Desulfatibacillum aliphaticivorans DSM 15576: one gene and its partner. The protein of the gene in region 2 binds, or shares a complex with, the protein of the main gene of each other region. Links are inferred from orthologs where the notes say so. Each region holds a gene or a part of one and is shown on either strand. Other genes may lie near its edges. The genes, in order: mfd and uvrA.

Region 1 (16,022 bases), on a different replicon or contig from region 2:
CCAGCAGATCCTTTTCGCAATCCTTTTCAAACAGGGCCGGGTTCACTTCCTGATCGGACAGCGTTCCCTTTTCAGCAGCCTGCTTGATGATGTTGGCCACCCGTTTGAAGGTCTGGGCCAGGGCTTCGTAATCGGGCAAGGTCTTGAGTTTTTCCACGGCCGCCACGCGCTTCCACAGGTACGGGATGTCGTCGCAGGAGATGGCGACGGCCGCCTGGATGACGTCCTTGGAAAATCCCTGCTCGGCCAGCATGTGGGCCATGCGGTCAGCCAGAAAGGAGATGATCTTGTCGCGAGTTTCCGCAAGGTCCTGGTCCGCCTTGTCCTTGACCAGTTCCAGGCCTTTGTCCACGATGGCGCTAAGGCTGAGCGAATACCCCTTTTCCTGCAGGATGCGAATGACGCCGATGCCCTGACGGCGCAGGGCGTAAGGATCGCGGTTGCCCGAGGGGATGAGCCCCACGGCGAAGCAGCCGCACAAGGAGTCCATTTTATCGGCCATGGCTACTGCGTCGCCCGTTTTGGTCCGGGGCAGGGGGCCGCCGGAATAGGCCGGCAGATAATGCTCTTCCAGAGCGCTTGCCGTTTCCGCGTCCATGCCCGCCAGGGAGGCGTAAGCCTTGCCCATGACGCCCTGGAGCTTGGTGAACTCGATGACCAAGCCGGAAACCAGGTCGGCTTTGCAGAAGTGCGCCGCCTTTTGGGCTTTGTCGGGATCGCCGTTGATTTCGGGGGCGGCGGCCAGGAACTTGGCCATTTCCTCCACCCGGGCGACCTTTTCGCCCACGGAGCCCAGCTTCTTCTGAAACAGAACCCGATCCAGGCGCTTGACCCAGTCTTCCATGGACTGTTTTTTATCCACGTCCCAGAAGAACTTGGCGTCGGAGAGCCTGGCGCGGAGCACGCGTTCGTGCCCGGTGGCCACAAGCTGGGGATCCTTGCATTGGGTGTTGTTCACAGCCACAAAGCAGGGCATGAGCTTGCCGTCTTTGTCCTGGATGGCGAAATATTTCTGGTGCTCGCGCATGGCGGTGATAAGGACTTTGTCCGGCACTTCCAAAAATCCGGTTTCGAACTTGCCGCCCACGGGCGCGGGGAATTCCACCAGATTGGCCACGATGTCCACCAGTTCCTCGTCTTCGATGGCGTCGCCGCCCAACTCCTTGGCGACGGCGTCCACGCCTTCCTTGACCATCTTGCGGCGCGTGGGAATGTCGGCGATGACCTTGGCTTTTTCCAGGGCGTCCACGTATTCGGACGGAGTTTGGATGTCAATGGCTTCGGGCGCCATGAAATAATGCCCGCGGGTCTGGCGGCCGGTGGTCACGCCGTTCCATTCAAAAGGAATGACTTGATCGCCCAGCAGGGCCAGGATGGAGAAAACCGGCCTGGCGAAGGTTCCGGGCAGGGCGGCCCAGCGCATGGACTTGGGGAACGGAATGTGGCTGATGATCTCAGGCAGCATTTCCTGGAGAATGCCCAGGGTTTCCTTGCCCTCGTCCTGGATTTTGGCGCACAAATACACGCCTTTCTCCGTTTCCTGAAACGTAAGCTCTTCCACGGCCACGCCGGCTTTTTCGGCGAACTTGACGGCCGGAACCTTGGGCTTGCCTTCGTCGTCAAAGGCCACGCTCTTGGGAGGACCGACCATTTCGGTGGTCACGGATTCCTGCTTTTCAGCCACTTCGTCCAGGATCACGGCCAAACGCCGGGGCGTGCCGTAAACCTTGGGTTTTGAATGGGCGATCCGTGCGTTTTCCAGCTTGGCGTCCAGGGCCTGCGCCAGGGCCTCCAAAGCCGGGACAATATACCCGGCGGGAATTTCTTCGCTTCCTATTTCCAATAACAATGGTTGCATTTCATACCTCTATGTGTTTCCCGGAAAACCCCGGCTTATTTGGCCAGGGGAAATCCCATGGACTCTCTTTGTTCAAGATATTTTTCGGCGCAGCCCCGTGCCATGTTGCGGATGCGGGCGATATAGCCCGTGCGCTCCGTAACGCTGATGGCGCCTCGGGCGTCCAGCAGGTTGAAGGTGTGCGAGCACTTGAGGCAATACTCGTAAGCGGGCAGGACCAGCTCTTTTTCCAGGCAGGCCTTGGCTTCGGCTTCGTAGGAGTCGAAAAAGCCCAGAAGCATGTCCACGTTGGCCACTTCAAAGTTATAGGTGCTTTGCTCCACTTCGTTCATGTGGTGCAGGTCGCCGTATTTGACAACGCCGTTCCAGTCCAGTTCGTACACATTGTCGATTTCCTGCAGGTACATGGCGATGCGCTCCAGGCCGTAGGTCAGTTCCACGGTCACGGGGGAAAGCTCGATGCTGCCTGCAAGCTGGAAATAGGTGAACTGGGTGATTTCCATGCCGTCTAGCCAGACTTCCCAGCCCAGGCCGGCGGCGCCCAGGGTGGGGGATTCCCAGTCGTCTTCCACAAAGCGGATGTCGTGGGCCAGGGGATCGATGCCGATGGCCTTGAGGCTGTCCAGGTAAAGGCCCTGGACGTCGTCGGGCGACGGCTTGATGATGACCTGAAACTGGTAATAATGCTGGAGGCGGTTGGGGTTTTCTCCGTACCTTCCGTCCGTGGGCCTGCGGGAAGGCTGCACATAAGCGGTTTTCCAGGGCTCGGGCCCTAAAGACCTCAGAAGGGTTTCGGGATGAAAAGTCCCTGCTCCCACTTCCATGTCATAGGGCTGCACCAGGACGCAGCCTTTTTCAGCCCAGTATTTTTGAAGTGTGAGAATAATATCTTGGAACGTCATGGATTGTTTTCCTTTTCTTACCTTTGGCTTACCAGGACCCCGTCCGGGTCGACGCCTGCATCCAAAAGATGGGCGCCTTCCTCGTCGGCCAGGATCTTTGACCATAAATCTTTAATTGCTTCCATTTTATCTTCTTCGCCCAACGCCCATACGCAGCCGCCAGCGCCGGCCCCGGTAAACCGGGCGCCAGCTGCATTCTCCTTGGCCGCCTGAACCAGGCGGTGCATGATTGGATTAAGGACGTCGGGAGTCATTTCCAGACGCAGGTCCACTTCTTTGTTCATGGCCTCGATAGCTCTGGGGAAATCCTTTTTATCGACGGCGTCCACAAAATCCGCGGTCAAGCCTGCTATTTGCACCCATTTATCCCGGGTGGATCCGGACACGAACTGCTTCATCCAGGTGGTGTTTACGTCGGCGGACACGTGCGGGATGCCGCAATAGGCTACCAGGATGCGTTTTTCAAACTCCCGGGCCTCTTTTTTACCCATGAGGGATTGCTTTTCAAACCTTGGGCCGTCCGGGCTGACCGTCCAGTACCAAGCGTTTACGCCCCCGTAAGCGGCGGCGAGCTGGTCCTGCAAGCCGCAGGGGATGCCCAGAACCGCGCTTTCAATGTCGTGGGCCAGGGCGACGGAGCGCCGGACCGGCAAAGCGCGTTCTCCCAACTCCTGATAGGCTCTGTCAAAGGCCGCGATAACCGCCAGAGCGGCCGCCGAAGATCCGCCCAAAGCGCTTTTGGGGGGCGAGTCGGATTCCACGGTGATATGAATGCCATGGGCCCGATAATACACGGCAATGGCGAAAATAATGCCCAGGGGATGGTCAAAGGGCGCGGAGTCCAGCTCGAACTCGGCGCTTTCAAAACCCCGGGACGAAACCTTGACGGCGTCCGAGTCGTTGGCGCACAGCGTGACCTTGGTCCTGAGAGCCAGGGCCGCATTGAAGGTGCACGGCGAAAGATGGTGGAGCGCATAGTAAAACACCGGGATGTCCAGGGTGCCTCCCATGTCGATCCTGCAGGGGGCCGAAGCCTCCACCGAACAGTCTTGCAGCAATTCTTTTAAGCGGTTAGACATGCAAAAAGCCTCCCATTTAAAAATGCCGTCTCCGTAAATCCTTCAAAAAACGCAAACTCTTGGGCTCCTTGCCCAAATGGTACGCCAGGAAAGACTCCAGCAAGTCTCTCCCGCGGTCCATGGCCTCCCGGCTCAGCTTCATGCGGCCGGCCGCGGCCAGGTCTCCCTTGTTAAGCCACAGCAATTGCTTGACCGCCCCAACCGACAACACCGGGCCGGGCGCCAGGCAGACTCCGCACTTGGGGCATACTATGCCCCCCCGTGCATGGTCAAAGCAAATTCCGCCCTGGCCCCAATCTTCCAGGGACCTGCAGCACAATACGCATTGATCCAGGCTGGGGGAAAGGCCTGCAAGCGCTAAAAAGCGCAATAAAAATAATATATTGACCTTGTCCCTGTCTACCTTTTCATTGTCCAGGTTTTCCAGAGAACGGATCAGCAGCTGAAAAATCTCTTCCTGAGCGTGTTCTTCCTCAGCCCACGAGTATATGGTTTCGGCCCACAAGCTGGCAAGGGCTGTTTTATGGATATCCATCCGAATATTGCTGAAATGCTGCTCCAGGTTGGATTCCGATAGCAGAGGCAGCCCGCCCTTTTTTTTGCCGTGCGCATACACGATGCTGACTTTGGAAAACAACTCCAAAGCGCCTCCGAACCGTTTGAAGCTCTTGCGCGCGTTTTTCGCCAGGGCGGCCCTTTTGCCTTGAGCCTGGGTGAAGAAGGTGACTATGAGATCGAAGTCCCCGTATTCAATGCTGCGCAAGATTACGGCTGATGTGGTTACAGGAGGCATTGGTCTTTATAGGTTAAGCAGCACGGTGGCGATTTGAAAATAGAAAAAAACGCTCAAAATATCGATGGATGTGGTGACAAAAGGCCCCGTGGCCACGGCCGGATCTATATGCAGCCGGGCGAAGATAAGGGGAAACATGGAGCCCACCAGGGCGGCAATGCTCATGGAGGACATCACTGCCAGGGTGACCGCAAAAGACAGGCTCCATTGATCGTGCGTAATCCTGGCGACCGCGCCCACAACCAAGCCGTAAAAAACGCCCAGAATCAGCCCTACGGACAACTCTTTGCCCACCACGCGCCATAAATCGCGAATATTGATCCTGCCCGTGGCAATGCCGCGCACCACAATGGTGGAGGACTGGGTGCCGATGTTGCCGCCCATACCCATGATGACGGGGATGAACGCCGCCAAATAAGCCATTTGCTTCAGGCTGGCCTCAAACCGGCCTATGATGAAATAGGCCAGCACGCCGCCCAAGCAGCTTGCAAACAACCAGGGTAGCCGGATGCGTGTACTCTTGACGATGGACTGGGTTTCCACAAACTCTTCGCCCACGCCGGCCATCTTGAACATATCCTCGGTGGCTTCCCGGCGGATGATGTCAATGACGTCGTCCACGGTGATGATGCCCACCAGCTTGTTTTCCTCGTCCACAACCGGGACGGCCAGGATATCGTATCGGGCGACGATTTTGGCCACTTCCTCCTGGTCCATGTCCGTGCTGACCCGGTAAACGTCCCTGGTCATGAAATCCCTGACCGGCGTTTCCGGCGGAACCACCACCAACTGGCGCAGACTGCTGACGCCCACCAGCCTGTCGTAGTCGTCGGTCACGTAGAGGTAGAAGGGCATTTCAACGTCTATGTATTCTTTTTGCAGGGAGGCGATGGCCTTTTCGGCCGTGGTTTCTTCGCGCACCGTGACAAAGTCGGGCACCATGATGCCGCCGGCGGTGTCGGTATCGTACCGGAGCAGGCCTTCGACTTCCTCGGACCCCTCTTTTTCCATTTTTCGGAGGATTTCCTTGGCCAGATCGGCGGGAAACCGCTCCATAAGGTCCGCCACGTCGTCCGAGGCCATGGTGTCCAGAATGTCCACGATCTCATCAACGCGAAGATCTTCCACAATGCGCAGGAAGATGTCTTCATCCAGTTCGGAAAAGACCAGGCCCTTTTGCTCCAGATCCTGAATCATGGAGAAGAGCTTTTTCTGGTCGTAGGGGGAGATGGTGCGAAAGGCGACGGAAAGGTCGGCGGCGTGGGTCTTGTTGACGATCTTGCGGACCTGTGCGAAAGCCCCTCTCCTTAAAAGCCGGCGGATGGGTTCTATGGTCGTTTTGGTACGATCGCCTAACATGTCAGCAAACACCTTTCCAGAGTATATACAGGTTTTTCGACTATAACTTCGATGGAACCTGTTTACCTAATTATTTTTACGTAAGAGTTGTCTTCCAATTCAGAAACCCACTTTTCGTACTTATGCTTAACCTCTTCATTATACAGGAGGTCCTGGATTTCTTGGTGGACGTCTTCCAGGCTGGTTCCTTCACCCATCTCGGTTTCTTCCAGCCAGAAGATTTGCAGCCCCAGATCCACGGTCATGGGCTCCGTAATATCGCCGGGCTTCATGGTTTTCACTTTTTCCGAAAGATCCTTGGTAAGGTCGCCGGCCTTGAAAAAGCCCAGATCTCCGCCCGAGCCTCCGATTTTTTCATTGGAGGCGTTCTCGATCAAAGCGGGAAAGCTCTCTCCCGCCTTGAACATGGCGATGATTTCGCCCATGGTTTTTTCCACGGCCGCTTTTTGCTCTTCCGTGGCGTTTTCGGGATAAGGCAAGAGGATATAACGCAGATGATAGGATTTTTTCCCCTCATACTGGTCAATGTGCTCATTGTAATAATCCTGGACTTCCTTATCCGTGATTACGATTTTGGAATCCACTTCCGTGGTTTTCAGCTTTTGAAACAGGATGGTATCGTGAATCTGGTTGCGGAAAAGATCCATGCTGATGCCGTCCGCTTCCAACTGGGCTCTCAGGGCTTCGTCGGTTAGGTGGCTGCTTTGCTTGAAGCGCTCCAGATAGGAGTCCACCTCGCCTTCCATGACCTTGACGCCGAGTTTTTCGCTTTCCTGTTCAACCAGCAGGGAACTGACCATGGAGTTCAGAATATCCTCCCGGTATTGGTATATCGTCTTTTCCCTTTGCTCGTCAGGCAAACCTGCCGCGTCAATTTTGGCCAGGATCGGGGCCATTTTTTCGTTCAGCTCGGAAAGCATGATCACATCCGTGTTGACAATGGCCACGATCCGGTCCACCAATTCGCCTTCCGCAAAGGAAGGGACAACCGTCATCAGCGTCAACAGGGTGGAGAAAAGGGCGGTCAAACAATTTTTTTTCATGCAACTCATCATGGTATCGTTACACTCCATGCCGTTATGCTGCTACAAAAGGTCCGGCCTGACTGAGACGGGAAAACGCTCCTTAAGTTCCAGCAGCCATTCGGCGTATTCATCCTGGGCTTTTTGAGCCTTCAGGACTTTTCGTGCAATGCGCTTTTGCTCCTCAAGGGAAGGGCCTTTGGGCTCAGCGGCGTCTTCTCCTTCAGGGGCTTCACCTTTTTCGTAAGCCGTATCCTCTTCCGGCCTCATTTGAGGAATGACGGGATTCTCGGCGAGATAGGCTTCGATCTCTTCCTCCGAGACCTGCACCCTGCCATCCAACTCCCGGGAAATCGCCTGCTCCAGCAACAGCCTGCGAGCCAGCCCTTTTTCCCAAAGTTGGAAAGTCAAGGCCTGATCCCGCAAGACGGACGTAAATGCTTCCGGTGGTTCGCTCAATTCCTGGGGCTCGGCCTGCTCTTGCTCCTCGCCGGCCTTTATCTTGCCTAATATGGGGTCGTCGGGGTTAACAAAAGTGTAATCCCGCCAGATTTCCTGCTCTGCTTTTTGCAAGGCTTCCAGAGTCAGGACCAAACCATTCACCCGGGCGTACTCCAGGACGAACATTTCCTCCACCAATTGGTTGAGGAACTGCCTTCTGGTTTCTTTTCTGTTGGCTGTATAGCCCAGCCCGTAACCGGAGAAGCCGGCTTCAGCAAGTTCGAACAACTCGTTGAATTCAGGGAGCTTCAGGACGGTCTCGCCCACGCGGGCCAGGGCGTCGTCCCGGACCTGCTCCCTTTCTCCGCAGCCGGAAAACAGAAATACGCCCACCAGGAGGACGGCCAGCGCGCCTGTAAGAATAACGGATGCAACGCGCGAATTTTTAACTCTGTTTTTAGCCACCGCATCCCTCCGTAACGTTTTAAACGCCGGCGTTCGAGCCTGCGCCTTTCCGGGCGCAAGGCAATTGAATTAATTAACACGCCCGGCGATTTCTTTCAATACGTTTTTAACGGCCACGGCCCGGCCCTTGACGGCCTCCGTATCCAGGGCCACTTTAAGCACGCCCTCCGTGTTCAAACGGAATCGAGGGAAGTTTTCCTTTATCATATAAAGCAGTTCGTCCCGATTGCGCTGATGCTCCGGGGAGATGACAAGGTGAAGGTTTTTACCGGCCATATCCATCTTTTTCACCCCCGCATCCCGGCACAGAATTTTGAACATAATCTTGAAAAAAAGCTGATTGGTTTCCTGGGGAACCTTGCCGAACCGGTCCTGCATTTCCTTGGAAAAGGCGCCCACGTCCGAGACCTTTTCCATGCGGGAGAGGCGCCTGTACGCCAACAACCTCTGGTCCACGTCCGGGATGTACCATTCCGGGATGAACGCGGAAAAATCCACGTTGATTTCCGGGTCCAGGGGCGGGGCCGAGCCTTCCCCCTTTAGTTGGCCGATGGCGGTCTCCATCAGTTGGAGGTACATTTCATAGCCCACGGCGGCAATCTGGCCGCTTTGGGCCGAACCCAGAATCGTTCCGCCGCCCCGAATTTGCAAGTCGCTCATGGCGATGGCGAAGCCCGCGCCCAGGTCGCTGTGCTCCATGAGCACCTTGAGCCTTCGCTGGGCGTCCCGGGTGAGCACGGACTCGTCCGGGATGAACAGATAGGCGTAAGCCTGGTCGTCGCCCCGGCCCACCCGGCCGCGCAATTGGTATATCTGGGCCAGGCCGAACATGTCGGCCCTGTTGATGAGGATGGTGTTGGCTGCGGGAATGTCCAACCCGGATTCAATGATGGCCGTGCAAACCAGGAGGTCGATCTCGTGGTTCACGAATTTTATCATGACCTTTTCCAGCATGGTCTCGGACATCTGGCCGTGGGCCACTCCCACCCTGGCTTCGGGCACAAGCCTTTTCAGCCTGCCCGCCATGGCGTCGATGGACTGGACCCGGTTGTGCACGAAAAACACCTGGCCTTTGCGGGCCAGCTCCGCCCGGATGGCCTCCGCTGCAATCACCTCGTCGAATTTGGAGACGTAGGTGGTGATGGGCCGCCTTTGCTCGGGCGGCGTATTGATGACCGTGATGTCCCTGATGCCCACCATGGACATGTGCAAGGTCCGGGGGATAGGCGTGGCGGTCAGCGCCAGAACGTCCACCGTGGCGCGGATTTTTTTCAATGTCTCCTTGTGCTTGACCCCGAAGCGCTGCTCCTCGTCAATGATCACCAGGCGCAGGTCCTTGAACTGCACGGATTTTTGCAGCACACTGTGGGTGCCGATGACAATATCAATATCCCCGTTTTCCAGGCCTTTGAGGATTTCCTTTTTCTCGGCGGCTTTTCTAAAACGGTTCAGACAGGCGATTTTTACGGGATAGCCTTCGTAGCGCTTTAAAAAGGTTCGGTAATGCTGCTCGGACAAAATGGTGGTGGGCGTGACAAAGGCCGTCTGCTTGGAGTCGCTCACCGCCTTGAATGAAGCCCTTAACGCCACCTCGGTTTTGCCGTATCCCACGTCCCCGCAGATCAGCCTGTCCATGGGCCGCCGGTTTTCCATGTCCGCCAGCACGTCGTTGATGGCCTTGGCTTGGTCCGGAGTTTCCTCGTATTCAAAATTAGCCTCGAACTCGGCGAAGTAACTGTCCGTGGGCGAGAACGCATAGCCTTGTTTGACCTTGCGCACGGCGTAGAGCTTAAGAAGCTCTCCGGCGATTTTCTCCACGGACTTTTTAACCCGGCTTTTGACCTTTTCCCAGGCTTTGCCGCCCAGCTTTTCCAGGGCCGGGGCGGTTTCGCCCATGGTCCGGTATTTCTGGATGAGGTTGGACTTGTCCACCGGCAGGTAGAGCTTGTCTCCGTCCCGGTATTCCAACAGTAAAAAATCGTTGGCCACGCCGCCAAGATCCATCTTGACCAGTCCGCCGTATTGGGCGATGCCGTGGTCCACGTGCACCACAAAATCCCCCTGGCTGAGTTGGGCAAGGTCCAACAATTCGGTGCGGGGGCGTTGGGTTTCGATTTTCCGGCGGCGATGCTTGGGGCCGAAGATCTCGGTTTCCGTAACCACGGCCAGGGATTCGGCCGGCCACACAAAGCCGGAGGAAAGACTTCCCAAAACCACTTGGCATCGGGCGCTGGGCCTGGTCATCCAGTTCTGGTTGCGGGAGAGGCCCACGCCATATGGGGTAAGCAGGGATTCCAGGCGCTCGGCCTGCATCTTGGAGCCGCAAGCCATGACAATGGAATAGCCCTGATCGCGTTTGTCGTTCACCCAGTCGGCCAGGGGCTTGAGCAACTGGTCCCGTTCCTTGGACGCCTTAAGATTTTGGACCAGTTCCGTATTGGTCTCCACATGCAATTGCATGCGGGCCTTGCCTGCTTCCTCCTCCTGCGGGCCGGTGACGGCCAGTGTGGGAAAGGTCAGGGGCCTGGCCCTGTTAAGGCGCTTCCGAAAATCTTCCGCGGGAAGATGGGTCATGGCCGGAGGAATGGAAAGGCGGTTTTCCGCCTGGGCGGTTTCGTAATTCTCCTCCACGTCCTCCAGGTATTTTTCGTACTCCTGGGACGCCGCAACAGGATCCAGGACCGTGCACAGGGTGTCGGCCGGGAGGTAGTCGAACAGGGAGTCTCCGCCGTTTTCGTACAGCAACGGGACGAATCCCTCGATGCCCGGGAATTGCTGTGTGGCCTTGAGGCTGTCCACCACCTCGCGGATTTTGGTCACCGGCATGTCCGCCAGAACCGCCTTTTCCCGCACGCGATGGATAACGCTTTGCAGACGATCTTTCGAGACCACCGCTTCCGTGGCGGGCAGGATGACCGCCTCCTCCATTTTTTTGATGGTGCGTTGGGTGGAGGGCGAGAAAAATCGGATGGAGTCCACCTCGTCCCCGAAAAACTCGATGCGAAGCGGCTGAGAATAGGGCGGACCGTAAACGTCCACAATGGAGCCCCTGACGCAAAAATCGCCGGGCTCCTCCACGATCAGATTTTTGACGTAGCCGCCGCTCACCAGTTTTTCCACAAAGGCGTCCCGGTCCAGCTCCTCGCCGGCCATGATAAGCTCCCCAAAGCTGTTGAGCGCGCTCTTGGGAATCAGCCTGGACGCCATGGCCTGGGGCGTGGTCACCACAATGGCCGGATCCGGCGAGTTGGCCATGCGGCTCAGGGCGGATATGCGGTTGGCGGCGGTTTCCGTATGATACGAAATCCCCTTAAAGGGCAGGATGTGATAGGCCGGGAATTCCAGAATCCAGCCTTGGCCGGGCAGGGCCGACTCGGGCTGTTTCAGGTCCTGCAGAAAAAAATCCAAATCCGCGCACAGGGTTTTGGCTTCCTTTTTGGTGGGCGCCAATACCAGGACGGTGCGTTTTTTCTCCCGAAAAAGCTGGGCGATAAAATAGGCCTGGGAGGATCTTTCCAAACCCAGGCATTCCACCGGCCCCTGGCTTTCCCGGGTCAGGGCCAGGTATTGCGCGGCCGCCTTGACCGCATTTGGATTGGGGGAACTCACTGCAAAACTACTCCATTAGGTAAAATCCACCAAGCCGTGGATTCGATTGATGGCGCCTTCCACGCTCGCCCCCCCATGGAAGTTCACCCGAATCGCCTCGGATGGACAAATTTCCACACATCGGCCGCAGCCCCGGCAATCGCCGCTGATTTCAGCTTTGCCGTCGACCAGCCGGATTGCGTTTACAAAACATATGTCATTTATGCAAGCCCCGCAACCCACGCATTTGTCCGTAACGGCTACGGTCAGGCCGGGCATGGGCGCCACGCGGTCGCTGATTTTGTCCGTGATGGTCGGGATCACCTTCCACAAACAACAGCAAGGACAGCAGTGGCAAACGGTCAACAATTTTTCCTTGGGCCGCACGTTCAGCCAGATGGTGTCCAGCTTGTTGCGGCCTATCAAATGCACCAGACCCGCCTCCCGGCATTTGCGGGCGTGCTCCAGAGTCTCCTCCACGGAGGCCAGACGGCCGAACTTCGGGTTGATGTCCAAAGCCGCCTCTCCCAAGAAAATACAGCCCAGGTCTATGGGATAGTCCCGGCAGCCTTCGCTTTCCCTACAAATGCAGGTGTTCATGATAAACCGGTAATTGGAGCGGATAATAAAATGCTCCAACACCTGGGACGGCATGACCATGTCCTCCCGGCCGGCAAGGTCGTGGTTGATCTCAACCACCGAATCCTTGGCCAGATAAATGATGTCGTCATTTTCAAACAAGGCCTTTTCGATCAGATTGCCGAGCACGGGAAAATGCGTCAATCGCGCCAAAAAAAAGCGCGAGGGAAATGATTTTTTAAGAAGCGTCTTAACCCAATACGGACTTGCCATAACACCCCCTCCGAATGACAAAAAAAATGGTCAGATCGTTCCGAGCTAAAATCAACGGTTTCTCCCCCCCGGAGACGCTGACTTTCAGATTCTTGAATTTGGTTCCAAGGTCGTTCGGGATTGATGGTTAGAAAACGCGTCCGAACGATGAAAAACATGCCCCGCCCCTAACACTCCCCCCTGGATGAACGGCGGCGGCATGGACTTACACGTTTGAGTAAGGCATATCAAAAGGAATGGGAAAAGTCCAAGTATTGTGCGCTTAGAATGAATTATCCTCAGCCGTCCTTCACTCTTCCGGTTCTATGTTTTCATTCTCAGATGCTTCGTTGCTTTCCGAATCTTCCGCCGGGGCCTCGCTTTGGTTCTTTTCCGCCCTGGGCGCTTTGGTTGTCAAGCCTAAGGACTCCATGATTTTAGCGGCTTCCTGCAGCCGGGCCTCGGCCTTGGCGGATTTTTTAAATACTTTGGCGGCTTCGTCCCGGGCTTCCTGGGCCTGCTTGACCATGGCCGCACGCTTTTCCGCCTCCTGGTCCGAATCCCCGGTGGGCGCGTCCAACAGGCGCTTTTCCGCTTTCAAGGCTTCCTCCCGGGCCATTTCCGCCTCATGCTCCAAGCCTTGGGCTTTTTTCAGGCATTCTTCATATTCGTCCATGGCTGCAGCCAGCTTGCCCGCCTCGCCTTCGTCGGGCTGGGCGGTCAGGTCCACGTCATGGGAGGCCAGGACCAAAGCCACAATAGGCAGTTTGTTGAGAAGATCTTCTATTTTACCGCCGAACTGGTTTTGCAGTTGATTGTAATGCAGCCTGAACGGGCTGAACACCAGGGCCGCGTCCCCGGACTCCTCCCGGACCGCCTGGGGATCCACCTTGGAAAGAACCACGGGTTCGGCCTTGATGCGGGCGTCCTGGAGAAAGTCCGCCATGATCATGACGGCTTCCTTTTCGTCTTCCTCGCTGGCCTGGACAAGCACCCGGATTTTGGCGTTCTCCCAGCCTGAGTTCCGGGTTATCAGATAGGCCAATAACAGCATGAGCCTGCCTGTGGCGTCGTCCTTCCACCACACGTCAATGCGCCGCTCCTCTTTGGGGGCGGCGTCCAGAGCGGCCCATTCCTCTTCGCCCGCGGCTAATAGCACGATGTTCACCCCGGCCCGGAAGGCGATCCGCAGGTTGCGGCTGTAGGGGATTTCCCGGCCGCCCACGGTGCTGTATCGCTTTTCCTCAAACCAGTTCAGAACGGCGGTGTTCGCCTTGAACGGTCCGATGCCAAAGCATTGAAGCAGGGTTTCCAGCGAGGTCTGGACGTCCGAAGTGCGAATGGCCAGGGGAAAGATGGGCAGCTTTTGTTCGGCGATGGCCTGACGCAGCTCCTCCTCGGCCTCCTGCTTCATTTTGTACCCCTTGGCGCCTGACTGCTCTATTACTTGGATGGCGGTTACGGCGCCGCTTTTGCCTTCCAGCCAGGAGGAGAAGCGCAGCAGATTGGCCCGCCGGTCCGGCCTTTCCGTAAAAACCAAAATGTAAGGCCGCCAGTCCCGGTAGTGCTCGGGCTCATTGACGGTAGCGAGCAGATGCTTGCGCATTTCCTGCAAATGATGGGAGCGCTGGCCGTCCGCCCAGCGTTCCGTGTGGGCCGTGCGCATCAGGTATTGATGGATGGCGAACAATACCGCGATGGCGGCGGCTCCGGACTTGGGGTCGATGGCCAGCATGGCCCCCAGGCAGGCCAGAAAGCCCAACAGGCTGTATTTTTTGTTGAAATATTTGAACGTGGGCCGAAAGGACGGGCTGGCCGCCTTGGCCTCGAAATAGGTGGCGTAATTCAACAGCCCGTAGGAGATGAGGAAAAACATGGAGACCACGGGTGCGATCAGGTTTAAGTTCCCCATCAATATGGTTACCAGGGCGATTCCGGCCGCCAAAAGCACCCCGCGCCGGGGATTGGCGCTGGCGCCTTCCCCCTTGGCGAAGGGCGTCAGAAAAGGGAAGATTTTGTCCTGCGCCAGAGATTGCAATATCCGGGGCGCCCCCAAGAACGAAGCCATGGCTGAAGACAAGGTGGCGGCGACCACGCCGGCGTCGATCAAAACCGGCCACTTGGCGACTTTTTGCATGGCCGAATAATCCTTGCTCAATACGTCCAGGGAACTGGTTGCAGCAAAGATCAGGGCCGCTCCGAAATATACGGCGATGGAAAGAAAGACGGCCGCAAAGGTTCCCCGGGGCAGGCTTTTTATCGGGTCTTTCAGGTCCCCGGACATGCTCACCCCCTGGGTGAACCCGGTCACGGCCGGAAAAAATATGGCGAACAAAATCCAAAACCCCGGCCCGTTTGAAGGCCCGGTCCAGTTTTGCGCCAGCGTGGAACCTTTCACATGGGGCAGGCCGCCTATAAAAAAAGACGCCAGCGCCAGAACCAGCAGCGCCATGACCACAAACTGGAATTTGGTGGCCACGTCTGCGCCCAGCCAGGCGAACACAAACAGCAAGGCCATGGCGATCAAGGCGATCATTCGAGGCGAAAGGGCGCTGCCTCCTGGCAACATGCTTTCCAAGGCCTCGCCGAAACCAATGCAATAAAAGGCCACGGAAACCGATTGCGCCAAAAACAGCACCAGGCCTATGGCGCCGCCGAACTCCAGGCCCAAAGTTCGGGATATCAAATAATAATCCCCGCCGCCTTTCACCTTCATATTGGTGGCGACGGCCGACAGGCTGACGCTGGTCAATACGGAGATGGCGTTGGCCAGGCCGATGATGAGGAGCACCTTCCACAACCCGGCCTCGCCAACGACGTAGCCCAGGCGCAGAAATAAGATGATGCCTAAAATAGTCAGGATGCTGGGGGTGAACACCCCTGCAAAGGTTCCCAACTTGCTTCCGTTTGCCTCGGCGGCTTTATTGTTCATTTCATTTTTCCCATTTTGGAAATTATATATTTTCTTATTCTATTCCGTGTTTTTTCATTTTCTGGTACAAGCCCGTGCGATGAATGCCCAAATTCCTGGCCGCCTCAGCCCGGCTGGAAGCCTGGATCAATGTCTGCTCGATGATTTTTTTCTCCGCCTGATCCATCAGGGTTTTTAACGAGGCCTTTTCCTCGATAACCTGGGGCAAAACCTCCTGCTGGCTCAGGTCCGGCAGGTCGGCCGGAGAAACCGCGTTATCCCGGCAGACGATCAAAGCGCGCTCGGTCACGTTTCTCAACTCCCGCACATTGCCCGGCCAGGAATATTTTTCAAGGATTTCCTTGACCCCGGGCAAAATTTTCGGCGGCGTCTTCTCCCTGCCTAAAATCCGGGAAAAATGCTGGAACAGGGGAAAAATGTCGTCCCTGCAATCCCGCAGCGGCGGCAGCTTAAGGGTCATGACGTTTATGCGGTAATACAAATCCTGGCGAAACAAACCCTGCCGCATGAGCTTGGGCAAATCCCGATTGGTGGCGCAAATCAGCCTGAAATCGACTTTTTTAGGCCGGTTGGAGCCCACGCGCTCCACCTCCCTCTCCTGAAGCACCCGCAAGATCTTGATCTGCATGGGCAAAGGCATGTCCCCAATTTCGTCCAGGAAGATGGTTCCTCCATGGGCCAGTTCAAACTTGCCGGCCTTGCCCTTTTTCCGGGCGCCGGTAAAGGCGCCTTCCTCGTACCCAAACAATTCC
Region 2 (15,358 bases):
AATGGAATTTTGCCACAACTTTTCCATAAAAGTCAATGGGTATGGGCTGTGAAAAAAGCCATTATCATTGACAAAGAGAGCAAGGGTGTTTACCTCTTTAGGGACGTTTATTTATAGCAATACTTCAAAGAACAGGAGAAACAGACGCCAGCATGAATAACAACCTATCTATCGGCTTTATAGGGGCCGGAAACATGGCCTGGGCCATAATCGGCGCATTGGTCAAGTCTGAGGTTCTTCCCCCAAAAAACATCATCGCCTCGGACATTACAGCGGAGCGCCTGGAACTTGCGGAAAAGGAATTCGGCATTATAACCACGCAGGATAACGCTCAGGTTTTCGCCAAGTCCAACGCCGTTGTGCTGGCTGTCAAACCCCAATTTCTCCCCGAAGTGCTGGAAAATCTGGTTGCATCCCCCGAATTCCCCGGAGAAGGGCGCAAGCTGATCATTTCCATTGCCGCCGGTGTGGGCTGCGCAAAAATGGAAGGCATCCTTTACGCCGGATTGGACGAAGAAGCCAAATCCAGGCTGCCCATCGTCCGGGTGATGCCCAACACCCCGGCTTTGGTGGGCCAGGGCATGGCCGGCATGGCGCCCAATGCATACGCCCTTGAAGAAGACCGCCAAACCGCCCAGACAATTATGGACGCGGCGGGCAAGGCCTTGTGGTTTGACGAAAAGGACATCAACGGCGTAACCGCCCTTTCCGGCTCGGGCCCGGCCTACGTATTTTATTTGGCCGAAGCCATGGTTCAGGGAGGCGTGGAAGTGGGTCTGCCTGAGGATAAAGCGCTTGAAATGGCTATCCAGACCATCAAAGGCGCGGCCCTGCTGATGGAGGAAACCGGCGAGGCGCCCGGCCTGTTGCGGCAGAAAGTAACCTCCAAAGGAGGCACAACGGCTGCCGCTCTCAATGTTTTCAATGAAAACAAGGTGCTGGAAGCTATTGTCAAGGGCATGCTGGCCGCTAAAAAGCGCGGCGAGGAGCTTGGGTAGGGAACCGGCCGGGGCAAAAGGCTGCGCCCCATATCATCTGACCGATTCTGAGAGCGTAACCATGTTTCAAACTGATGTCAGTTTCTTCGCCGCCCTGCTCCAGGGCCTGCTTTCGTTTTTTTCCCCGTGCGTGTTGCCCCTGGTGCCTGCCTATTTCGCCTTTTTGGCGGGGGCTTCGTTGGACCAATTGGTGGACAGGCCCCGTGGAAAGGCGCACAAGGACCTGGTTTTCCACGACCTGGAAGATGGTCCGCCCGACCCGGAGCCTGAGGCCGCCCAGAAAAAAATCCGCAGACGTCTGATTTTATCCACCGTCCTTTTTTGCGCCGGCTTTTCCTTTGTGTTCACGGCCTTTGGCATGACCACCTCGGCTTTGGGCGCCCTGTTGCTGGAGCATATGGCGACCATCCGGATCGCCGGCGGCATTGTGGTGATTATTCTGGCCCTGCATGTCATGGGGCTTTTCCACATCAAGGCCCTGGACGTTGAGAAGCGCTTTCACTTCGCGGAGAGGCCCGCCAGCATGATAGGCATGTTTATGGTGGGAATGGCCTTTGGCGCGGGCTGGACGCCGTGCATGGGGCCGTTTATAATGAGCGTGCTCATGATGGCCGCCAACCAGGAGACGGCCCTGCGAGGCGGAGCATTGCTGGCGGTCTATTCCATTGGGCTGGCGGCGCCCTTTTTGATTTTGGCGATTTTTGTAAATCTGTTGCTGGAGTTTTTGGCCAAGGCCAAAAAATACATGCGCTTTATTATGCCTACGGCGGGAGGCGTTATGTTTCTGCTGGGGGTTGCACTTATTTTGGACTGGATTTAAAGGAGACAAGACATGAAACCAGTGAAAACCATTATTCTGGCTCTGGCCTTATGCCTTGCCATGGCAAGTTCCGGCCTGAGCGCCTCCACCATTAACTGGACCACCTTGGAGGCGGCCCAGGACAGCGTAAAAAACGGGGATAAACTGGTTTATCTGCATTTTTATACGGACTGGTGCGGCTACTGCAAAAAAATGGACGCCAGCACCTTCAAGGATCCTAAAGTCGTTAAATACCTGAATGACAATTTTTTATCCGTCAGGCTGAATCCGGAAAAAAGCGACGCCGCCAAAAAAATGGCCTCCAAATTTTACGTCAGAGGATTTCCGGCCAACGGGTTTTCCAACGACGGTCTGGCGCCTTTGTCCACCAACTCCGGCCTGGCGATCAGCCCGGGATTCATGCCGCCGGAGCAATTTATGGTCATGCTGGAGTATTTGGGCTCAAAATCCTATGACAAAATCACGCTCAAGGATTTTATGAGCCAAAGAAAATAACCCCAAAATCGGATTTCCGTTCATGCCATTCGCCGCTGACTTGCACATCCACTCTTGCTACTCCCGAGCGACGGCCCGGGACCTGAACCTGGAAAACCTGCATTATTGGGCGCAATTGAAAGGCCTGACCGTGGTGGGGACAGGGGATTTCACCCATCCCGCCTGGTTTGCGGAAATCCGGGAGAAGCTGGAGCCCGCCGAGCCGGGGCTACTTAGGCTCAAGCCCGAATTGGCGGCGCCCATAAACGCCCGGGTTCCCGAATCCTGCAAGGGCGAGGTGCGTTTTATCCTCAGTGCGGAAATCAGCAACATCTACAAAAAAAAAGACGCCACGAGAAAGAATCATAACGTCATCCTGATGCCGGACCTGGACAAAGTCGCCAAGTTTAACGAAAAGCTGGACTCCATCGGCAACATCAAGTCCGACGGCAGGCCCATCCTGGGCCTGGACGCAAAAATCCTGCTGGAATACATGCTGGAGTTCGATCCTGACGGGCTTTTCATCCCGGCTCATATCTGGACGCCGTGGTTCTCCCTTTTGGGCTCCAAATCCGGCTTTGACTCCATTGAAGAATGCTTTGAAGACCTTTCGCCCCACATCTACGCCCTGGAAACCGGGCTTTCGTCCGACCCGCCCATGAACTGGCGGGTTTCGGACCTGGACGGCAGAACCCTGGTGTCCAATTCCGACGCCCACTCGCCTTCCAAGCTGGCCAGGGAAGCCAACCTGTTCGGCACGGAGCTTTCGTTTCCCGCCATGAGCAGGGCTTTGAAAACCGGCGAGGATTTTCTGGGCACCATTGAGTTTTTTCCGGAAGAAGGCAAATACCACCTGGACGGGCACCGCAAATGCAACGTTTGCCTGATGCCCCCTGAAAGCCTGGCGAACGGCTGCCTGTGCCCGGTTTGCGGCAAGCCCCTGACCCTGGGCGTTTTGCATCGTGTGGAAGCCCTGGCGGATCGGGGGGAGGGCCAACTGCCCGAGCGGCGCCACCCCTTTCACAGCCTGGTTCCTTTGGTGGACATTTTATCCAACATCCTGGGCGTTGGGCCGAACAGCAAAAAGGTCAAGGCGGCGTATGACGAAACCCTCAAGGCTGTGGGGCCTGAGCTTTACATTATCAAAGACGCCACGCCCGAGGAGTTGGAGAAGTCCCCCCTGCCCCTGCTGGCCGAGGCTGTCAGCCGCATGCGATCCGGAAACATCGTCCTCAAGGGCGGCTTTGACGGCGAATACGGAACCGTGGCGGTTTTTGACGCCCAGGAACGGGAGGGGCTGCTGGGGCAACAGGCCTTGTTCGACATTCCCAAGCCGAAAAAACAAGCAAAATCCGGAAAAAAAAAGTCCGTAGACAATGAACCGACGATTGAGCAGGCCGGACTTTTCGACGCCCCTCAGGAAATTGAGGAATATCCACAGGAACCGGAAGAGGAAATTTCCACGGAAAACGACCTGGAGCCCAGGGAGCTTCTTTCCCGGGCCGTCCACAATCAAACGCCCAAGGAAAGACCGGCGCCCAAGCCCTTCGCCCTGAATGCGGTCCAGGAAAGCGCGGTCAATCATGAAGGCTCGCCCCTGCTTATCAAGGCCGGACCTGGCACGGGAAAAACCCGGACCCTGACCCACCGGATCGCCCGATTGGTTGAAAAATCCGGAGCGCCGCCCGAGTCCATTCTGGCGATCACGTTCACCAATCAGGCGGCCCGGGAAATGGCCCATCGGCTGGAAGACATGCTGGGCGAAAACGGCGGCAAGGTTTTTGTCGCCACCTTTCACGCCTTTTGCCTGACCCTGCTGCGGGAGTTGGCCGAGGCGGAAGGGCGCGCCATAAGCGTTTTGGGCGAGAAGGACCGGCTTTTTTATATCAAAAAGGCCTTGAAAGAAGCCGGGATTAAAAAAATCAAGCCGGAGCTGGCGTCCCTGCATATCTCTTTGGCAAAACAGCAAATGGACTCCCCCTCCTCGGCGGAATTTAAGGATTTGGAAAACAAGGCCGGGGCCATGCAGGAGGCTTACGCGGCTTATCAGACCATGATCTCCGGGCTGGAGCTATTGGATTTTGACGATCTCATGTACAAGGCTGTCCGGGCCATTGAGGCGGACTCCCTGTATCGTGAATCCCTGCAAAAGCGCTTCCCCCATGTGTGCGTGGACGAGTTCCAGGACGTCAACCACGTGCAATACCGGCTGCTGCGCCAACTTTGCCCGCCGGAGGCCGACCTGACCGTAATCGGAGACCCGGATCAGGCTATTTACGGTTTTCGGGGCTCGGACGTGGGCTTTTTCAACCGGTTCGGGGAGGATTATCCCCAGGCGCGGGTTATCGAGCTTTCCACCAATTACCGCTCCACGGAAACGGTGCTGAAAGTCGCCGGCCAGGTCATGGGCGACCCGGGACAGGATTTCGGCCTGCATTCGGGCATCGTGGGCGCGGACCAAATCATGATAATCGACACGCCCACCTCGGCCGCGGAATCCGAAGCCATTGTGCATATCATGGAAAGCATGGTGGGCGGGGTCAGCCATTTTTCCCTGGATTCGGGGAGGACCGACATGGACGCAGGCTCGGAAGACTGGAGCTTCGGCGACTTCGCGGTTTTGTTCCGCACCCGCATCCAGCTTCCGCCTTTGACGGAAGCCCTGGACCGTTCGGGCATCCCTTATCAGGTAGTGGATAAAAAGCGCCTGGTGGACCATCCGGGCGTGGAGGAGTTGCTTTCCTATATCCGGCTGGTCAATCAAACCGGGACGGACCTGGACCTTTTGCGCATCATGAACTTCCCCAAACGGGGCATTGGGGATAAAACTATCGAAACTCTGCGCACCTGGGGGGAGTCCCAGGGGAAAAGCCTGATCGAAGCCCTGGAAGTCGCCCGCAGGCTGCCTTTGCCCGGGCTTTCCAACTCGCAGCAGATCAAGCTGCACAGCGTCTGGAAGACCATTACAGAGGCCAGGAAAAAAATCCTGGACTCTATTCTTCCGGAAGCCCTGGAGCACCTGATGTACACCATTCCCCTGGAGCCCTTGTACACCAGGAGCGGCAACGGCCGCACCGCCAGCGCCTGCATTTTGGACATGGCCCAGGATTTTAACGGCGATCTGGGCAGGTTCTGCGACATGGTGAATCTGGCCAGCGACGCCGACACCCTGGAGCCCGAGGCGGACCGGGTGTCCCTCATGACCATGCACGCGGCCAAGGGGCTGGAGTTCCGGGGGGTGTTCGTAACCGGCTGCGAAGACGGATTGATCCCCTATTTCCGGGAAGGCAAGGAGTCCGACCCGGAAGAGGAACTGCGCCTTTTCTATGTGGCCCTCACCCGCGCCCAGAGGCGCTTGTGGCTGACCTACGCCAAGCGCCGACGCATGTTCGGCAAGGTTGTCTCCCAACAACCGAGTCCTTTCCTCACGCGCATTAAAGAGGAGATGAAAGACCTGAAAAAGCCCTTTAAACGCAAAAAAAAGCCCGCCCCCATACAAATGGGTTTATTTGGGGAATAAAAAGGAATATTCTTCGGCCGTTTGACGGTCGCTGTCAGTTTATCGCCTAACCCAAACTTTGCGAGGCATTATGGGAAGCAGCCAAATCATTTATGAATGGACTCCGCTGGAAGGCATCGGGCCTTTCGTGTTCAACGAACCGGTGGACAAGTACGCGTCAAAGTTTTCCCTGTTTCCGATTCCTGACGAGGTGGAAGAGGATGAAGACTGGGAAACCTACGGCATGCCGGGCGACGAGGACGCGCGATTCTACTTTGAGGACGGGTTGCTGGAAAGCGTCATCGTCTCGTCCAACTTCTTCTACAACAACGCCAACCTCATCGGCCTTCCTCCTGACGAAGCCCTGGAAGTCCTGGAAATGGAGCCCGACGACATCGAAAAAATCGATACCGACGAGGGCGAGGAGGACGCCTATTCCTTTTATGACGTCAACCTCCAGTTCTACGTGCTGGACGGCGTGATCGACACGGTTCTTGTAGGCAGGGATTACGAGGACTATGAGTACGACGAGTTTGACGACGAAGAAGAGCTGGAAGATTAAAATAGCAGAACAGGTGTCCGCAAAAGCCATTGCGGACGCTTGCGTCATTTATCTTTCTTAGCAGGGGCGCCCTTGCGCCCCTATCGCCTTGGTCAGACGGGTAAAAACTGATACGGCTTACGCTTGTATCACTTTTGTTGATCAAGAGCTCTTGGGAGCATAGGCGTCAGGTGATAATCGACTCACTACTCCTCTTATCATCAACTCAATTAGTATCTACCAAAGCGGCATCAAAACCAATCTTTTCAAGCAACTCTTTCACAGCTTGAATTTTTAGCTTAAGATAATCATTGAGATCAACAGGCCAATAATCGAACGACACATTTGGATAATCCCTTTTAATCACCTCAAAAATCCATTGATAATAAAAATCTGCTGCCTTGATAGCGACACTCATATCGGGCACATGGACATGGGGAACAGAGTCAATATGTGCAACCGTTTTATCCCGATATCCTTTTGTCTCATTCCAATAATTTTCCCAATCTTCTTGCGACATGGCAATGTGTCCAAGTAGCTGTCCTCTGAAAGAATCCACTTCACATACATTTTTTTTCCAATGCAATTCATCACTGTCGGAACCGAACAAGTGAAGCCAGTTTAGGACGGCCATATCGATACTGTTGTTAAAAATAGTGATCCAGAAAGGGCATTTGATCGTGATTCCATTCTTTCTGAACGAATTCATCGCTCTATGATGCGCTAACTGAGTTACAAATTGCGCACATGTGCCGGCAACTTTATACAATTTGGATTTGGTCATTTTCTCCAAATCTGTTGTATTATCATTCATAGTAACTTGCTCCTTTTGTTTGGATTTACGGAACGCGTATAGCTATGAAAAGTGTTTCCTTATATTATTGTACTATAATTTTTCCGCTTTGAGGATGTTATCCAAAAACTGGCCGGTAAAGGATCGGGGATTGGCGGCCAGTTCTTCAGGCGTACCCACGCCCACAATGAAGCCGCCGTTATCGCCGCCTTCGGGCCCCAGGTCGATGACATGGTCGGCGGACTTGATCACGTCCAGGTTGTGCTCAATGACCACTACGGTGTTTCCGTTATCCACCAGACGATTCAAGACATTTAACAATTTTTGGATGTCGGCGAAGTGCAGGCCGGTGGTGGGCTCGTCCAGAATATATATGGTCCGGCCCGTTCCGCGTTTGGAAAGCTCCCTTGCCAGCTTGATGCGTTGGGCCTCGCCGCCGGACAGGGTGGTGGCCGCCTGCCCCATTTTGATGTAACCCAGGCCCACGTCAATGAGGGTCTGGAGCTTGGTGCGGATGCTGCCGATCTTGTCGAAAAACTCCCGGGCCTGGTTTACGGTCATGTCCAGCACCTGGGTGATGTTCTTTCCCTTGTACAGGATTTCCAGGGTTTCCCGGTTATAGCGTTTGCCGTGGCAGACGTCGCAGGCCACATACACGTCGGGCAGAAAGTGCATTTCGATTTTTATGATGCCGTCGCCGGCGCAGGCTTCGCACCTTCCGCCTTTTACGTTAAAGGAAAAACGGCCGGGCTTATAGCCGCGCACGCGGGAGTCCTGGGTTTTGGAAAAAAGCTCCCGGATATGGGTGAACACCCCGGTGTAGGTGGCGGGGTTGGACCGCGGGGTCCTGCCGATGGGCGACTGGTCAATGTGAATGACCTTGTCCACCAGGTGCAGGCCTTCCATTTCCCTATGCTCTCCGGCCTGGATGCGGGTCCGGTTAAGGTGCTGGGTCAGGCCTTTGTAAAGGGTTTCGATGACCAGGGTGGACTTGCCCGAGCCGGAAACGCCGGTGACGCAAATGAGCCGGGACAGGGGGAATTCCACGTCAATGTTCTTCAGGTTGTTTGCGTTGGCGCCCCGGATGACCAGTTTGCCGTTTTTGGGGGCTCTGCGGGATTCGGGCAGCTCAATGCGCTTTTTTCCGGAAAGATACTGGCCGGTCAGGCAGTCGTCTTTAAGCAGCTCTTCTGCATTGCCGGAAAAAACCACTTCGCCGCCGCGCATGCCGGCGCCCGGCCCCATATCGATGATGTGATCCGCCGCCAGCATGGTGTCGGCGTCGTGCTCCACAACCAGGACCGTATTGCCGATGTCGCGCATATGGCACAGGGTGTCCAATAAGCGCATGTTGTCGCGCTGATGCAGGCCGATGCTGGGTTCGTCCAGGACGTACAGGACGCCGGTGAGCTTGGAGCCGATCTGGGTGGCTAGGCGGATGCGCTGGGCCTCGCCGCCTGAAAGGGTGGCGGCGGTGCGGTCCAAGGTCAGGTAGTCCAGGCCCACGTTGGCCAAAAATCCCAGGCGCTCGTTGATTTCCTTGAGGATGCGGCGGGATATGTCCTGGTCCCTTTTGCCCATTTTCAGGTCCCGAAAAAAGACCAGGGCCTTTTTTACGGAAAGGGCCGTGACTTCAAAAATCGCCTGATCGCCCACCCGCACATTGCGGCTTTCCAACTTGAGCCTGGCCCCGTTGCAGTCGCTGCAGGGCTTAAAGGCCATGAAGCGTTCGATCTCCTCCCGGATTTGCTGGGAGGTGGTTTCCCTGTATCTTCGAATCAGGTTGGGCACCAGGCCCTCGTAAGGCTTGGTGTAGACGTAGCGCTGCCCTTTGCGTTCAAAGTAGAAATTGATGGGCGTTTTTGAACCGTTCATCAGGACCTTTTTAAACTTTGGGTCCAGGTCCTTGTAAGGCGTATAGATGTCCACCCCGTAATTGGAGGTGAGGGCGTCCAAAAACTCGAAAAAATGCACGGAACTGCGGTTGGCCCAGACCGCCACGGCGCCTTCCCGCAGGCTGAGCTCGTGGTTGGGGATGAGCAGTTCCGGATCGAATTCCATGGTGGAGCCCAGGCCGTCGCATTTGGGGCAGGCCCCCTGGGGCGAGTTGAATGAAAAGCTGGCCGGGGTGAATTCCGGGTAGCTGATATTGCATTGGATGCACGCGGAATGCTCGGAGAACAGGATGGGATCCTCCCCGATGGGATGCACGGTGGCGAATCCCTCGCCCTGGCTGAGGGCCAGCTCCACGGAGTCGGCCAGCCGGTTTTCCACGCCTTCCTTGATGACCAGGCGGTCCACCACCACGGATATGGTGTGCTTCTTGTTTTTTTCCAGGGGCTGGATTTCTTCCAGTTCGTAGATCTCGCCGTCCACCTGCACCCGGGCGAAGCCCTGCTTGGTCAGTTGGGTGAACAGCTTTTCAAAAGTTCCTTTTTGGCCGGAAACCAGGGGCGCCAGAATCATGGCTCTGGTCCCTTCGGGAAGCTCCATGATCTGGTCCATAATCTGGTCGATGCTTTGGGAAGTGATGGGGCGGCCGCACTTGTAGCAATGGGGCTGGCCCACCCGGGCGTAAAGCAGGCGCAGGTAGTCGTAGATTTCCGTGACCGTGCCCACGGTGCTTCGGGGATTGTGGGAGCCGGTTTTCTGTTCAATGGCAATGGCCGGCGAAAGGCCTTCGATGGTGTCCACGTCCGGCTTGTCCATGCGCTCCAAAAACTGCCGGGCGTAAGCGGAAAGGGACTCCACGTAACGGCGCTGCCCCTCGGCGTATAGGGTGTCGAAAGCCAGGGTGGATTTACCCGAGCCTGACAAGCCAGTGACGACCACCAGTTGGTTCTTGGGAATGTCCACATTGATGTTTTTCAGGTTGTGAACTCTGGCGCCCCTGACGATTATCTTGTCTTCTTTCAATTATGCCTCTGTATTTCGTCCGGCCGGCTCGTTGCGCAGCGGCCGGATAGCCGCAATGCCTTTGTTGGGGGTCCAGCCCCGTTTTTCCTGGGAAAAGCGGACAAGGCTCCAATCGCCCTCCCGCCTTTCCAAAACGACGGGGGAGCCGTCGTGGAGTTGGAACAGCAAGGTGTCATTTTCTCCCGGGCCCGCCCGCACGTCTATCTTATCTGCGATCACCACCGCGCGATGATCCTGGGAGGCATCATACCATTTTGCAATTCCAAAGAAAACCGCCGTCAGCCAGATAAGCCCCACGGCCATGACCACGTAAAAATTCCACTCAGCGGGTTTGAACAGCCGCACAATATAAAAGAAGCACAAGAAGAAATTGAGAACCGCCACTATCCAAAAAATTTCCATGCCCGTAAAACGGCGCACAAGATCGGACATGAAAAATGCGTTTTCCTGTTCGATTTGATCCAGCCTTTTATCCTGGGCGAACCCCAGGTTGAAATGGAGGTCCGGGTCCCGGGGCGTTAAAATCCTCGCTTTTTCATAATTGAGGATGGCCAGCCCGATCCGGTCCATTTTTAAAAACGCGGCGCCCAGGTTAAAATACACGCCGCCGCCCACCGGCGACTTGGCAATCATTTCTTCATACTGGGCCGCCGCGTCCTGAAAATTGCCTTCCTTATAAGATTGGTTGGCGGAGTAAAACAGGGCGTGATCGGCCTCTCCCGCCCAGGTCAGGGCCGGCGCCATCAATGCTATGAAAGCCGCTATGACAAGTAATCGTTTCATACCTTGACCTTTTTATCCACCGCCCTGACGACGTCCAAAAGCTCTTGTCTGACTTCCTGACTGAGCTGGCTGCCGCATTGGCTGAATACGCAGGTTTCCAGGCTGGAAAAAACCTGTTTCAAGCGGGACGCGGACTCCTGATCGACGCCGGCGGCCAGCATTTTATCCTCCGCCTCGTGAGACGTGAGGGTTGCGGCCTCCAGCCCAAGGCGCAGGGCGAGATATTCCTGCAAAGCCCGGAAGGCTTCCACGCTTTTATCAGGCCCCATGTCCTTTACGGATTTTGCAAAGGCCGCGTAAGCCTTTTTCGAGGCCCTGGCCCCGGCCTGTTCGGCGCGTTTTTTGCCGCCGCTGCGAATAATCAAAGCGCCGGCCAAGGGTAGGAAGGGAAAAACCATGATCAGAAAGCCCAACCACACAGGCATGGTCTGGCCCATGCCCGGCGCCACGGCCTTGGGAGTTTCTTGAATTTTAAGGATATCCTCCCCGAGCATTTGCACACGATGCTTGGAAGCGGAGTTCACCTGCATTTCCTGGATCGGCGCTGGCGCCGCATGCACGACGCCGGGCAGAACATGCAGGTTCATCTCCCGGGTTCTGGCGTATTCGTACTTGCCGCTTGCGGCATCAAAATAGGGGACGGAAAAAGCCGGAATGGCCACGTCGCCCTCGGCCTGGGGCACCAAAGCCCACTGCATGGTTTTCTTTCCAAAGGGGCCTTGCCCGTCGCGGTTATCCTCCAATTGGGGATCGCTGGGGTACACCTTCACCCCGGGCAAAGGCGGCAAATCCAGGTCCGGCAGCAACTGCACGTTTCCCCTGCCTGACAGCGTTACCGTGAGGGTGGCTGAGTCCCCGGCTTTCACCTCTTTGGGGTCCAGGTCCGCTTGGATGGAAAATCGGCCGATGAGTCCGTTGAAACCGCCAGGCGCCCCTTCCGTGGGCAATGCTTTGACGGAAAACGAAACCGGTTCCGACAACACCCGGGTTTTAACGACTTGTTCGTTGCCGAAAAACTGATCGTCAAAAAAGCCCCTGGGAAAACGGGAGGGCCTGCCGGAGGATTTGATCACCTCGGCTTTGACGGCCAGGGGGGGAATTTCATAATCGCCGGTTGCGGAGGGAATGACCTGATGCACCAGTTCGGCCACATTGAAGGTCTTGCCGTTAACGGTCTTTTGGAATTGGCGGGAGTCTCCGATTTGGGCAAACTCCAGATTTTCCATGTCGGGAAAGCCCTCAAACTGGATGTCCCGCAACGGGATGCTCCAATAAAACCGGACGCGGCAAAGAATGTCCTGGCCTGCATAAGCCTGCTTGGGCAGGACTTCCGCAGTGAAAAACATGGCGTCGTTCTCGCGGCCCTTGATTTCCCCCAAGGGGTCCACGGTCAGCCGCACGGTGTTGCTGTTATACTGCTTGCCGCCAATGGTTACGATGGCCGGCCCCAAGGTGTAGGTTCCGGTTTTAGGGGCGCTGATTCCATAGGTGTAGGTAATGCTGCGGTCGATCCGCCCGTTGACGATGCTCGTCCGGGACGACTGGCCGGGCCTGCCCACTTGAAGGCCGTTGGTTCCCCTAAGTTGAATGTCATCCGCGGACCCTGAGCCGGAAACCGTGACAGTCAGGTTAAAGACGTCCCCGGTCTGCACCCTGTTCGGGGCGGCGTCCAGGGAGACGGAGACGTCCGCCATGCACAAGCCGGGCGCCAGCAGGAAAGCGAGAATCAGCACGATAGGTATGATTTTACACGCTTCCGCTATGTATTCCCTCAATGATTTCATGGCTGCAGGCTTTTTTACCATCGTTTCCCTGAATTGGCGCGGTCGTCGCTTATGATCGCGCTTTTGTTATCCGGTCTGAATACCCTGTTTTCCTTCACATTGTCCAGCAGGGTGTCGGCCATCTTTTTTTCCATGGAGGACATTGCAGTCTGTCCGTCCTGATCCTGGGCGTCTTGCTCGGGCTTGTTCAGGGCCTGCATTTGGCCGTCCAGGTCGGCCTGATCCTGTTTTTCCTCGTCACCGGCCTGGGCGGCGGATTGCTGGTCCTGCTGTTGACCCTGAGCGCTTTCAGATTGTTGCTGTTGCTGCTCCTGGCCTTGCTTCTGATTCTCGCCCTGGTTTTTTTGTTGCTGATCTCCCGACTGCTGCTTATCCTGGTCGCCCTGCTGCTTGCCGTCCTGTTTATCCTTGCTTTGGGAGTCCTGGTTTTGGCCTTGCCCGTTTTGGTCGCCCTGCTGGCCGTCCTGCTGCTGTTGCTGATCGCCCTGCTGATCTCCTTGCTGATCCTGATTCTGTTGCTGCTGAACCTGAGCCTGGCGCCACAAGGCGAGCTTCAGGTTCTCCTTGGCGTCTTCGTCCTGGGGATTCAGGGCCAGGGCTTTTTGGAATTCCTTGGCCGCCTTTTCATAGTCCTCGCCTTTCATCATGGTCGCGCCCAGGTTGTAGGCGGACCGAAACTGGATTTCAGGGTCGTCGCTGCGTACGGCGGCGCTGGCGAAGGCGGACTGGGCGGCTTCCATGTCTTCCGCCATGAACGAGGCCACGCCCCGGTTGTAGCGCCAGCGGACGTCCCGCGGATTTTCCATGTCCTTGTCGGCGAAGGCCTGGGCCGCATCCTTGTACTTCCCTTCCTTGAACAGGGCCTCGCCGTCGGCGGCGCCCCAGGCGAGGGAAGCGCACAAAAACAGGCTAAGCACGGATATCAAGAATTCTTTCACGGAGCACCCCTTCAATCAACAGCAGCGCCCACGCTGCTATCAGGAAGATAAAAAAACGCTCTTCCCGGATGGTGATTTTGCCGGTTTTTAGAATCTCGGCTTCGGTTTTCTTTTTAATTCCGTTGAAATACAATTGATCCAGGTCGAAATCCCCGGCCTCGGACCTAATGTAATCGCCGCCGGTTTCATTGGCAATGGCCTGCAGCGTGCTTTCGTCCGGCTTGGACAGGATTATTTTACCGTCGGCGTCTTTTTCGAAGCCGCTGCCGTCCAGGCTGGGCACGGGGCCGCCGGCCGGATCTCCTATGCCGAGGACGAAAATGCGAATGCCTTCGTCAGAGGCTTTTTCAGCGGCTTTCAGCCCGGCCTCCTCGTTGTCTTCGCCGTCTGTGATGAGCAGGATGACCTTATCCGTGGAAGACTTGGGATCAAAAGCGGTCATGCCCATTTCAATGGCGGCGCCCAGGTCGGTGCCCTGGAATCGCAAGGGCAGCAGGTCCACGGTCAATTGGTCCAAAAACATTTGAATGGCCTGGTAATCCAGAGTCAACGGACATTGGGTGAAGGCCACGCCGGAAAAAGCGACCAGCCCCAGCCTATCGCCGGTGGCCACCCGAATCAGGTCCGCCACCTCGCGTTTGGCTCGTTCCAGACGGTTTGGCTGGGCGTCCTCCACCATCATGCTGTTGGAGATGTCCACGCACACCATGATGTCCACCCCCTTACGGGAGACCTCCTGGTAATGCTCGCCCCATTGCGGGCCGGCCAGGGCGAAAATCATCAAGGCGACTGCGCTGATGAACATCACCGCCCGCACCACGGCCCGGGCTCGGGACTCCAGGGGCGCCAGACGCGGCAGCAGATGTTCGTCCGCATAGGCGGCCAGACTTTTTCTTCTTCTTCGTTTGGCCAGAATTTGCAGGAACGCCAGCAACGGAATGGCCAGCAAAAAATTTAGTATCCACAGTTTATCAAAGGTCATGGGACGGCCCTCCCCAACAACCCGGTCGCCTCCAAAAGGACCAAAGCCAGGGCTGCCAATAAGAACCAGCGATAATGCTCCTTGTAATGAAAGAACTCCTTAACCTTGGCTTCGGTTTTTTCGGCCTTGTCGATTTCCTTATAGATGGAGTCCAACTGTTCCGTATTGGAGGCGTGGTAATATTTTCCCTGACCGATAACGGCGATCTGGGCCAGTTCCTTGGAGCCAGCCTGCTCCGTGCCCATGCCAATCGTGTAAATCTTGATTCCCAGGGCGGCCAGGGCCTCCGCCGCTCCTTGAGGCGTCATGTCTCCGGCCGTGTTTTCGCCGTCGGACAATAAGATGACCACCTTGGACATGGCGGGGATGTCTTTGATGCGTTTTCCGGCGACGCCCAGGGCGTCGCCGATGGCTGTCTTACGGCCCGCCATGCCGATTCGCAGATTTTCGATGAGATTGAGCAAAAGACCTTTGTCCAGGGTCAGCGGCGCCTGGGTGAACGCGTAATCGCCGAACACCACCAGGCCGATTCGATCTGTGTCCCGGCGTTTTACAAAGTCATGGACAACCTTTTTGACGGCGGTGAGACGGTTGACGCGCTGGCCGTCTATGGCGAAGTCCGGCTGCGCCATGGACTCCGAGGCGTCCAGGCACAGGATGATGTCCACGCCCGGAGTTTTGATTTCCCGCGAGGCGTCCACGGTTTGGGGCCGGGCGACGGCCGCCACCAGCAGGACCAGGGCGAGCGTCCTAACCAGAAGAGGAATGCGCGCCCGTATCTCTGCATTTTTTCCGGCGATCCGCCCGAGACGGGAGGCTGCGGAATAGGT

The links.
Region 1: the proteins of uvrA (region 2) and mfd are in contact, whole or in part, in a crystal structure (PDB 4DFC), measured with the Escherichia coli proteins. The link is inferred for Desulfatibacillum aliphaticivorans DSM 15576 from one-to-one orthologs.

Annotation. Positions count from the first base shown.
Region 1 is NZ_AUCT01000003.1:369,674-385,695, reverse strand. What follows is about bases 7,789-11,875. They hold mfd (transcription-repair coupling factor), read right to left. Parts: upstream 11,529-11,875; coding sequence 7,989-11,528; downstream 7,789-7,988. Other genes in these bases: G491_RS0105895 (ferredoxin family protein), read right to left, coding at 11,544-11,875; G491_RS0105905 (SurA N-terminal domain-containing protein), read right to left, coding at 7,789-7,919. In the rest of the region: glyS (glycine--tRNA ligase subunit beta), read right to left, coding at 1-1,858; glyQ (glycine--tRNA ligase subunit alpha), read right to left, coding at 1,894-2,760; G491_RS0105925 (GHMP family kinase ATP-binding protein), read right to left, coding at 2,778-3,839; DNA repair protein RecO, read right to left, coding at 3,856-4,632; mgtE (magnesium transporter), read right to left, coding at 4,639-5,991; G491_RS0105910 (SurA N-terminal domain-containing protein), read right to left, coding at 6,054-7,034; more of G491_RS0105905, read right to left, coding at 7,077-7,788; more of G491_RS0105895, read right to left, coding at 11,876-12,359; G491_RS0105890 (amino acid permease), read right to left, coding at 12,649-15,270; G491_RS0105885 (sigma-54 interaction domain-containing protein), read right to left, coding at 15,305-16,022. UniProt on the Escherichia coli protein: Couples transcription and DNA repair by recognizing RNA polymerase (RNAP) stalled at DNA lesions. Mediates ATP-dependent release of RNAP and its truncated transcript from the DNA, and recruitment of nucleotide excision repair machinery to the damaged site.
Region 2 is NZ_AUCT01000009.1:16,184-31,541, reverse strand. The notes cover bases 7,019-10,441. They hold uvrA (excinuclease ABC subunit UvrA), read right to left. Parts: upstream 10,042-10,441; coding sequence 7,219-10,041; downstream 7,019-7,218. Other genes in these bases: G491_RS0109945 (SH3 domain-containing protein), read right to left, coding at 10,042-10,441; G491_RS0109955 (hypothetical protein), read right to left, coding at 7,019-7,146. In the rest of the region: proC (pyrroline-5-carboxylate reductase), read left to right, coding at 153-998; G491_RS0109975 (cytochrome c biogenesis CcdA family protein), read left to right, coding at 1,060-1,818; G491_RS33670 (thioredoxin family protein), read left to right, coding at 1,831-2,313; G491_RS0109965 (UvrD-helicase domain-containing protein), read left to right, coding at 2,336-5,812; G491_RS0109960 (hypothetical protein), read left to right, coding at 5,883-6,353; more of G491_RS0109955, read right to left, coding at 6,559-7,018; more of G491_RS0109945, read right to left, coding at 10,442-10,824; G491_RS0109940 (BatD family protein), read right to left, coding at 10,821-12,608; G491_RS30185 (tetratricopeptide repeat protein), read right to left, coding at 12,623-13,546; G491_RS30180 (vWA domain-containing protein), read right to left, coding at 13,518-14,528; G491_RS0109925 (VWA domain-containing protein), read right to left, coding at 14,525-15,358. UniProt on the Escherichia coli protein: The UvrABC repair system catalyzes the recognition and processing of DNA lesions. UvrA is an ATPase and a DNA-binding protein. A damage recognition complex composed of 2 UvrA and 2 UvrB subunits scans DNA for abnormalities.